Regions from separate parts of the Cellulomonas sp. H30R-01 genome, predicted to be linked through region 2. Evidence: predicted binding sites of a transcription regulator. Region 2 holds the regulator's gene; the other holds the start of a gene.
What was found. The regulator HrcA, encoded in region 2, represses chaperone genes, less so after heat shock. The targets are predictions, from matches to a motif close to TTNGCACTCGNNNNNNNCGAGTGCNAA.

Region 1 (4,007 bases), 540 kb from region 2:
CGCGAGCGCGAGGCGCGCGGCCTCACCGGGGGCGACGCCCTCGAGCGTGAGGCGTCGCATGACGAGGAGTCGCTCGACGTCGGTCGCGCTGTACCGCCGGTGCGCGCCGGCGGAGTGCTCCGACGGTCCGAGCCCGTAGCGCCGGTCCCACGTGCGCAGCGTCGCCGGCGCGACGCCGAGCCGGCGCGCGACGGCCGCGACGGCGAGCGCGGGCGCTCCCGCGTCGGGCGCCGTGGCCGTGGGCGTCGACACGTCCTCGTCGGCGGGCATGACGCGATTGTGCCAGTGCTGCTGGGGTCATCGTGCGGTGACGACGACGGCGCGCGGACGGACCGCGCCAGCCGACCTGGGCGTCTGCTCAGAAGCGCGTCATCACACGATCGTGCGAAGCAGTCTTGAACAACTTCTGGCGCGGTTGTAGCGTTCAGCCCATCGCACCACCCGCACCACCGTGCGGGGTGCCTGACAACCGAGCTACCGAGCGCGCTGGAGCCCACGGCCCGCCGACTCGGAATGACTGAGGAGGACGCATGGCGGAGATCTCGCGGTTGCCCGGACCGGTGATGGACCTGTGGGAGTGGCAGTTCGAAGGCGCCTGCCGCGACGCCGACCAGGACCTCTTCTTCCACCCCGAGGGCGAGCGTGGGTCGGCGCGCCGGCGCCGCGCGGAGGCGGCCAAGGCCATCTGCGCGACGTGCCCGGTGCTCAAGGAGTGCCGTGAGCAGTCGCTCGCGGTGCGCGAGCCCTACGGCGTGTGGGGCGGCCTCTCGGAGGACGAGCGGGCCGCGATCCTGGCGCAGCGCAGCGGTCGTCGCGCGGTCGTCTGACCCGCAGACCCACGAGACGACGAAGGCCCCCGACCAGCAGGTCGGGGGCCTTCGTGGTGCCCGGCACCGTCAGCGACGGACGCCGGGCACCGTCAGATCACTTGACGACGACCGCGAGGATGTCGCGGGCCGAGAGGATGAGGTACTCCTCGCCGGCGTACTTGACCTCGGTGCCGCCGTACTTCGAGTAGATCACCTTGTCGCCGACGGCCACGTCGAGCGGGATCCGGTTGCCGTTGTCGTCGACACGGCCCGGACCCACGGCCAGGACCTCGCCCTCCTGGGGCTTCTCCTTGGCACTGTCCGGGATGACGAGACCCGAGGCCGTCGTCGTCTCCGCGTCGAGCGTCTTGACGACGATCCGGTCCTCGAGGGGCTTGATGGAGACCGACACAGCGGACCTCCCCTTCGCATGTGAGTCGTGTTCGAGCTGTCCGAGCGCACCGACTCACGTCGTCGCGGGTGCCGTGACCAGGTGCGCAGCTGGCACACTCGCCAGGAGAGTGCCAGCTCCTCACTCTAGGAACGCGTTAGCACTCGGTCAAGGCGAGTGCCAACGAGCGGTCGTGGCACGGACGTGCCGGAGGTGGCAGGTCGGGCCGCTCGGCCCGTCGTGCGGGCGGTCGGGCCGTGCAAGGATCGCCCGCATGGACGCCGCCGGCCTCAGCGCGCTGCTCAGCCCCCAGGGATGGGCGCTGCTCTCGGCGCTCCCGCCGTACGACGAGCAGCGGACCATGGCGCTGTCCGCGCGCCTGCACGCCGAAGGGCTCGACCCGGCCCTCGTCGCCGCCGCGCTCACGCAGTCCCGGCTGCGCGCGCGGGCCCGCGCGAAGCTCGGCGACTTCGCCGACGGCATGCTCTTCACCGCCGCGGGCCTCGAGCAGGCCACGCGGCTCACGGTCGCGGCGCACCACGCCCGCCGGTACCGCGACGCCGGCAGCACGCGGGTCGCCGACCTCACGTGCGGGATCGGCGCCGACGCGATGGCGTTCGCCGGCATGGGGCTCGCCGTGCTCGCGACCGACGTCGACGAGGCCACCGCCGCGATCGCCACCGTCAACCTGCGGCACTTCCCCGACACCGAGGTGCGGCACGCCGACGGGCTCACGCTCGACCTCGTCGCCGAGGGCGTCGACGGGGTGTACGCCGACCCCGCGCGGCGCACGTCGTCGGGCAGCCGCGTGTTCGACCCCGCCGCGTACGCGCCGCCGCTCGACGCCGTCCTCGCGCTGCGCGACCGCGTCCCCGCGCTCGGGCTCAAGCTCGGCCCGGGGGTCCCGCACTCGGCGCTCCCGGCCGACGCGCACGCGCAGTGGGTGTCCGTCGACGGCGACGTCGTCGAGGTCGGGCTCTGGTTCGGCCCGCTCGCGCCCGAGGGCCCCGGGCGGTCGGCGCTCGTGCTGTCGGGGACGACGGCGCACACCCTGAGCACCGGTCCCGACGGGCCCGCGCACGCCGCGGCCGGCCCCGTGGCCGCGTACCTCTACGAGCCCGACGGCGCCGTCATCCGCGCCGGGCTGGTCGGCGACGTCGCCCACCGGGTGCGCGGGACGCTCGTCGACCCCACGATCGCCTACGTGACGTCCGACGAGCTGCACGACGAACCCGTCGCCACCGCGTACCGCGTGCTCGACACCCTGCCGTTCGGCCTCAAGCGGCTGCGCACGTACCTGCGCGAGCGCGGCGTGGGGCGGCTGACCATCAAGAAGCGCGGCACGGCCGTCGTGCCCGAGCAGCTCCGCAAGCAGCTCGACCTGCGCGGCGACGCCGACGCCACCGTCGTCCTGACCCGCGTCGCCGGGCACCAGCAGGTGCTCGTCGTGGAGCGCGTCTGATGGCCGCGCCCGTCACGCTCCCGTTCGCGCGGTCCGCGCGGTCGAGCGTCGGGCTCGAGTGGGAGGTCGCGCTCGTCGACGCCGACTCGGGCGACCTGCGGCAGGCCGCCCAGGCGATCTTCGACACCGTGCGGCCGACCGACGGGTCCGAGCACCCGCACATCAAGCAGGAGCTGCTGCTCAACACCGTCGAGGTCGCGTCGGGCGTGTGCCGGACCGTCGGGGAGGCGGGCGCCGACCTGCGCCGCGCGCTCGACGAGGTCGCCGCGGCCGCCGAACCGCTGCGCATCCAGCTCATGGGCGGGGGGACGCACCCCTTCGCGAACTGGGCGCAGCAGAAGGTCACCGACAAGCAGCGCTACGCGACGCTCATCGACCGCACGCAGTGGTGGGGCCGGCAGATGCTCATCTACGGCGTGCACGTGCACGTCGGCATCGAGGACCGCGACAAGGTGCTGCCGCTGTCCCGCGCGATGCTCACGGTGTTCCCGCACCTGCAGTCGCTGTCCGCGTCGTCGCCGTTCTGGGGCGGCAAGGACACCGGGTACGCGTCCAACCGCGCGCTGCTGTTCCAGCAGCTGCCGACCGCCGGTCTGCCGTTCGGGTTCGAGCGGTGGGAGCAGCTCGAGCAGTACGTCGGCGACATGATGCACACCGGCGTCATCGACCAGTTCGACGAGGTGCGGTGGGACGTCCGCCCGTCGCCGCGGTTCGGGACGCTCGAGATGCGCGTGGCCGACGGTGCGACCAACCTGCTCGAGGTCACCGCGATCTCCGCGCTGACCCACTGCTTCGTCGAGCACTTCTCGTCGATGCTGGACCGCGGTGAGCCGCTGCCCGCGCTGCCGCCGTGGTTCGCGCAGGAGAACAAGTGGCGCTCCGCCCGCTACGGCATGGACGCGATCATCATCACGAACGCCGCGGGCGACGAGGAGCTCGTCACCGACGCCGTGGGCCGCTGGCTCGTCGAGCTCGCGCCCGTCGCGGAGCGGCTCGGGTGCAGCGAGGAGCTCGACCAGGTGCGCGTCATCCTCCGGCGGGGTGCGTCCTACCAGCGGCAGCGCGCCGTCGCCCGCCGCCACGCGGGCGAGCTCGACGCGGTCGTCCGCTCGCTCGTCGCCGAGCTCGAGGCTGGCCGCCCCCTGTAGCCCGGGTCGCGACCCGGGCCTGAGGACCGGGTCGCGGGTCCGTGCGGTACCCGGCCCCGGGTCGCGGGCGCCCGACGCCCGGCCAGGCGTCGGGCGCCGTCACCGTGACGCAGGCGGAGGTCAGGGCAGGCGGGTCGCGACGAGGTCGTCCCAGCGGACGGTCGTCGGGCCGTTCGTCGTCGACGAGCTGAGGTACG
Region 2 (4,007 bases):
CAGCTTCGCGAACACGCCGCTGCTCGCGCTCGCGAGCCGCGACTCCGGGCGCTCCTCGCCGCGGAGCACCGCGAGCCGCCGCAGCAGCTCGACCTGCTCGTCGTCGAGCGCGGTGGGGACCTGCACCTCGACGTGCACGTGCAGGTCGCCGCGGCCCCCCGCGTGCAGGTGGCCGACGCCGAGACCCTTGAGCGTGACGACCTGGGCCGGCTGCGTGCCGGGACGCAGGTCGACCTCGCGCTCGCCGTCCAGCGTGTCGAGCTGGAGCGTCGTGCCCAGCGCGGCCGCGGTCATCGGCACCTGGAGCGTCGCGTGCAGGTCGTCGCCGCGGCGCACGAACGTGTCGTGCTTGCGCTCGTGCACCTCGAGGTAGACGTCGCCCGCGGGGCCGCCGCCCGGGCCGACCTCGCCCTGTCCCGTGAGCTTGATGCGCGTGCCCGTGTCGACGCCCGCGGGCACGTCGACGCCGAGCGTGCGGCGCGACCGCACCCGGCCCTCGCCCGAGCACTCGGGGCACGGCTCGGGGATGACCGTGCCGAACCCGTGGCACGCGGCGCACGGCTGGGTCGTCATCACCTGGCCGAGGAACGACCGCGCGACGCGCTGCACCGAGCCACGGCCGTGGCAGACCTCGCACGTGCGCGGCGACGTACCGGGACGGCAGCACGAGCCGCCGCACGTCGGGCACAGCACGGCCGTGTCGACCGGCACCTCCTTGTGCGCTCCGAACGTCACCTCGGTGAGGTCGAGGTCGAGGCGCACGAGCGCGTCCTGGCCGCGACGCGCGCGAGGGATCGGTCCGCGCTGCGCGCCCGCACCCGCGGCCGCGCCGAAGAACGTCTCGAAGATGTCCTGGAAGCCGAAGCCGCCGCCCATGCCGCCGCCGGGCGACGCCGGGTCGGCACCGAGGTCGTACGCGCGGCGCTTCTCGGGGTTGGACAGCACGTCGTACGCGCGCGAGACGTCCTTGAAGCGCTCCTCGGACGCGGAGTCGCTGCCGGCGACGTCGGGGTGGTGCTCGCGCGCGAGCTTCCGGTACGCCTTCTTGATCTGCTCCGGCGACGCGTCGCGCGGGACGCCGAGGATCTCGTAGTAGTCGGTCACGTGAGGGTGCGCTCGCTTCCTGTGCTCAGGCACGCGGTGGGGACGGGCCGGGGACGCCGCAGCGGGCTCATCCGGCGAGGATGCGGGTCAGGTAGCGGGCGACGGCGCGCACGGCGGTCATCGTCCCGGGGTAGTCCATGCGCAACGGGCCGAGCGAGCCGACGCGAGCGACGACCGCACCGCTCTCGTCGCCGTAGCCCGTCGTGACGAAGCTCGTCTCCAGCAGGCCGTCGTGCTGCGTCTCGCGCCCGATCCGCATGCTGACCGCGGCCTGGTCCTCTGCCATCTCGGACAGCAGGCGCAGCAGGACGACCTGCTCCTCGAGCGCCTCGAGCACCGGGCCGATCGAGTGCGCGAAGTCGACGCCGCCGCCGCGGGCGAGGTTCGCGGTGCCGGCCAGCACGACGCGCTCCTCGCTCTCCTGCGCCAGCGTCTCCTCGACCAGCGCGACGACCTGACGCACCAGCGGCGCGTCCTGCGGCGCGAACGCGTCGTGCAGCTCGCGGAACGCGTCGGGGAGCTCCGACAGACGGCGACCGGTCGCGGCCACGTTGAGCCGCGCGCGCAGCTGCGCCACGACGGCCTCGTCGACGTCGTGGTCCTGCTCGAGCGTGCGCTGCTCGACGCGGCCCGTGTCCGTGATGAGGACGACGAGCAGGTGCCGGGCGCCGACGGTGACGAGCTCGACGTGCCGCAGCGCCGAGCGCCGCAACGACGGGTACTGCACGACCGCGACCTGCCCGGTGAGCTGCGCGATGAGTCGCACCGCGCGGTCGACGACGTCGTCGAGGTCCACCGCGTGGTCGAGGAACTCGCCGATCGCGCGCCGCTCGGCCGCGGACATCGGCTTGACCGTCGTGAGCCGGTCCACGAACAGGCGGTAGCCCTTGTCCGTCGGGACGCGTCCGGCCGACGTGTGCGGCTGCGCGATGTACCCGGCGTCCTCGAGCGCCGCCATGTCGTTGCGGATCGTCGCGGGCGACACGCCCAGCGCGTGCCGCTCGACGAGCGCGCGCGACCCGACCGGCTCACGCGTCGCGACGTAGTCCTCGACGATCGCGCGCAGCACGTCCAGCCGACGGTCCTCGCTCACTCTCGCCTCCCCCGCGTCGGTCCCGGGCCATGCGGCCACGGGTAGCACTCGCCGTGCACGAGTGCCAATCCTACGCCGCGCCCCCGACGTTCCACCGGCGCGTGCACCGGCGCCCTAGAGTGCCGCGCGTGACTCAGGACCGCTACGGCTCGGACGTGCTCGGGGGCTCCGGCTCCTCCCACCACCGCCCGGCCCGCACGTCACGGCCGCAGGCCGCCGACGTCGGCCTCGTGGTCGAGGAGGTGACGACGGGGTGGGTCGGCGCGGTCGTCCGCGTCGAGAAGTCGGGCGGCATGCACGTCGTCGTCCTGGAGGACCGGCGCGGCCGGACGCGCACGTTCCCGCTCGGGCCCGGGTTCTGGGTCGACGGCGAGCCCGTCGCGCTCACCGCCCCCGTCCGCGCGACCGCGCCCGCCGCCCCGACCCGGACCGCCTCCGGGTCGCGCGCGGTGCGCGGCGCGCAGGCCCGCGTCGCGCGCGGCAGCCGCATCTGGGTCGAGGGCAAGCACGACGCCGAGCTCGTCGAGAAGGTGTGGGGCGACGACCTGCGCCTCGAAGGCGTCGTCGTCGAGCTGCTCGACGGTGTCGACCACCTGTCCGACGCGGTGCGCGCGTTCGCGCCCGGCCCCGGACGCCGCCTCGGCGTGCTGGTCGACCACCTGGTGCCCGGGTCCAAGGAGGGCCGGATCGCCGCGGAGGTCACGCGGTCCGCGCCCGCCGGGACCGTGCTCGTCCTCGGGCACCCGTACGTCGACGTGTGGCAGGCGGTCCGCCCGCAGCGCCTCGGCCTCGAGCGCTGGCCCACGATCGAGCGCGGCACCGAGTGGAAGCACGGCATCCTGCGCGAGCTCGGCTGGCCCGCCGCGGACCAGGCCGACGTCGCGCACGCGTGGAAGCGGATCCTCGGGACCGTCCGCACCTACGCCGACCTCGAGCCGAGCCTGCTCGGCCGGGTGGAGGAGCTCATCGACTTCGTCACGGCATGACGGCGCCCCGCCCGGCGCGGTCCCGGGCGAGGCGTCGCACGCTCGTGGCGCGCGGTCACGGCGCGATCAGGGCGCGATCGGCTCGCCGAGCAGGCGCCGGTACAGGTACGACGTCGCGACCAGCACGACCGGGACGGCGACCAGCAGGCCGACGCCGCACAGGATCGCGCCCGCCCAGATGATCGCGCCGCCCACCAGGTAGAACAGGATCGTCGTCGCGAGGTTCGAGGTGACGAGCCGGATGCTCGACCGCAGCGCGTCGACCGGGCTCAGCTGCTTGTCGATGACGAACCACAGCGTGAACAGCACGAGCAGGTTCGCCGCGACGCTCACGAGCCAGCCGATCAGCGGGATCCACGCCACGAGCCCCACCACGAGGTTGACAGCCGCCAGCAGCAACGCCGTCAGGACCACCGGGCCCGAGCTCTCGAAGCGGAAGAAGTCGCCGAGCGCGACCGGGCGGCCGTACGTGAGGTTGAGCGACACCCGCACGAACGCGGCCTGGACGAGGTACGCCACCAGCCACGCGACGGTGTAGACGACGACGAAGCCGAACGAGAAGCCCAGCCCCATCCCGTTCGAGACGCCGTCCCCGTCGGGGTCCGCGAGCGCCGACAGTCCGCCGAACACCAGGGTGACGAGGAAGACGACGACCGCGGCGACGGCCAGCCAGATCAGCGTGGCCGCGACGAAGACGCCGCCGTTCGTCGTGAACTTCTGCCAGCCGTACTGCAGCGACTCGCCGATCGGCGCGGTGGCCGACGGCGCCCCGTAGCCCGCCGGTGCCGGATAGCCCGCCGGCGGCGGGTAGCCCCCCGGCTGAG

Region 1: the regulator HrcA is predicted to act here: its motif matches at 1,358-1,384, upstream of groES (co-chaperone GroES).

What each region holds. Positions count from the first base shown of each region.
Region 1 is NZ_CP048210.1:2,487,853-2,491,859, forward strand. Features, by position in the region: gene GXP71_RS11040 (MerR family transcriptional regulator) at 1-270, opposite strand, end outside; gene GXP71_RS11045 (WhiB family transcriptional regulator) at 531-827, shown strand; gene groES (co-chaperone GroES) at 925-1,221, opposite strand; gene GXP71_RS11055 (class I SAM-dependent methyltransferase) at 1,475-2,662, shown strand; gene GXP71_RS11060 (glutamate--cysteine ligase) at 2,662-3,810, shown strand; gene GXP71_RS11065 (PKD domain-containing protein) at 3,931-4,007, opposite strand, start outside.
Region 2 is NZ_CP048210.1:1,949,807-1,953,813, forward strand. Features, by position in the region: gene dnaJ (molecular chaperone DnaJ) at 1-1,104, opposite strand, end outside; gene hrcA (heat-inducible transcriptional repressor HrcA) at 1,172-2,197, opposite strand; gene GXP71_RS08700 (DUF3097 domain-containing protein) at 2,326-3,183, shown strand; gene GXP71_RS08705 (hypothetical protein) at 3,250-4,007, opposite strand, start outside.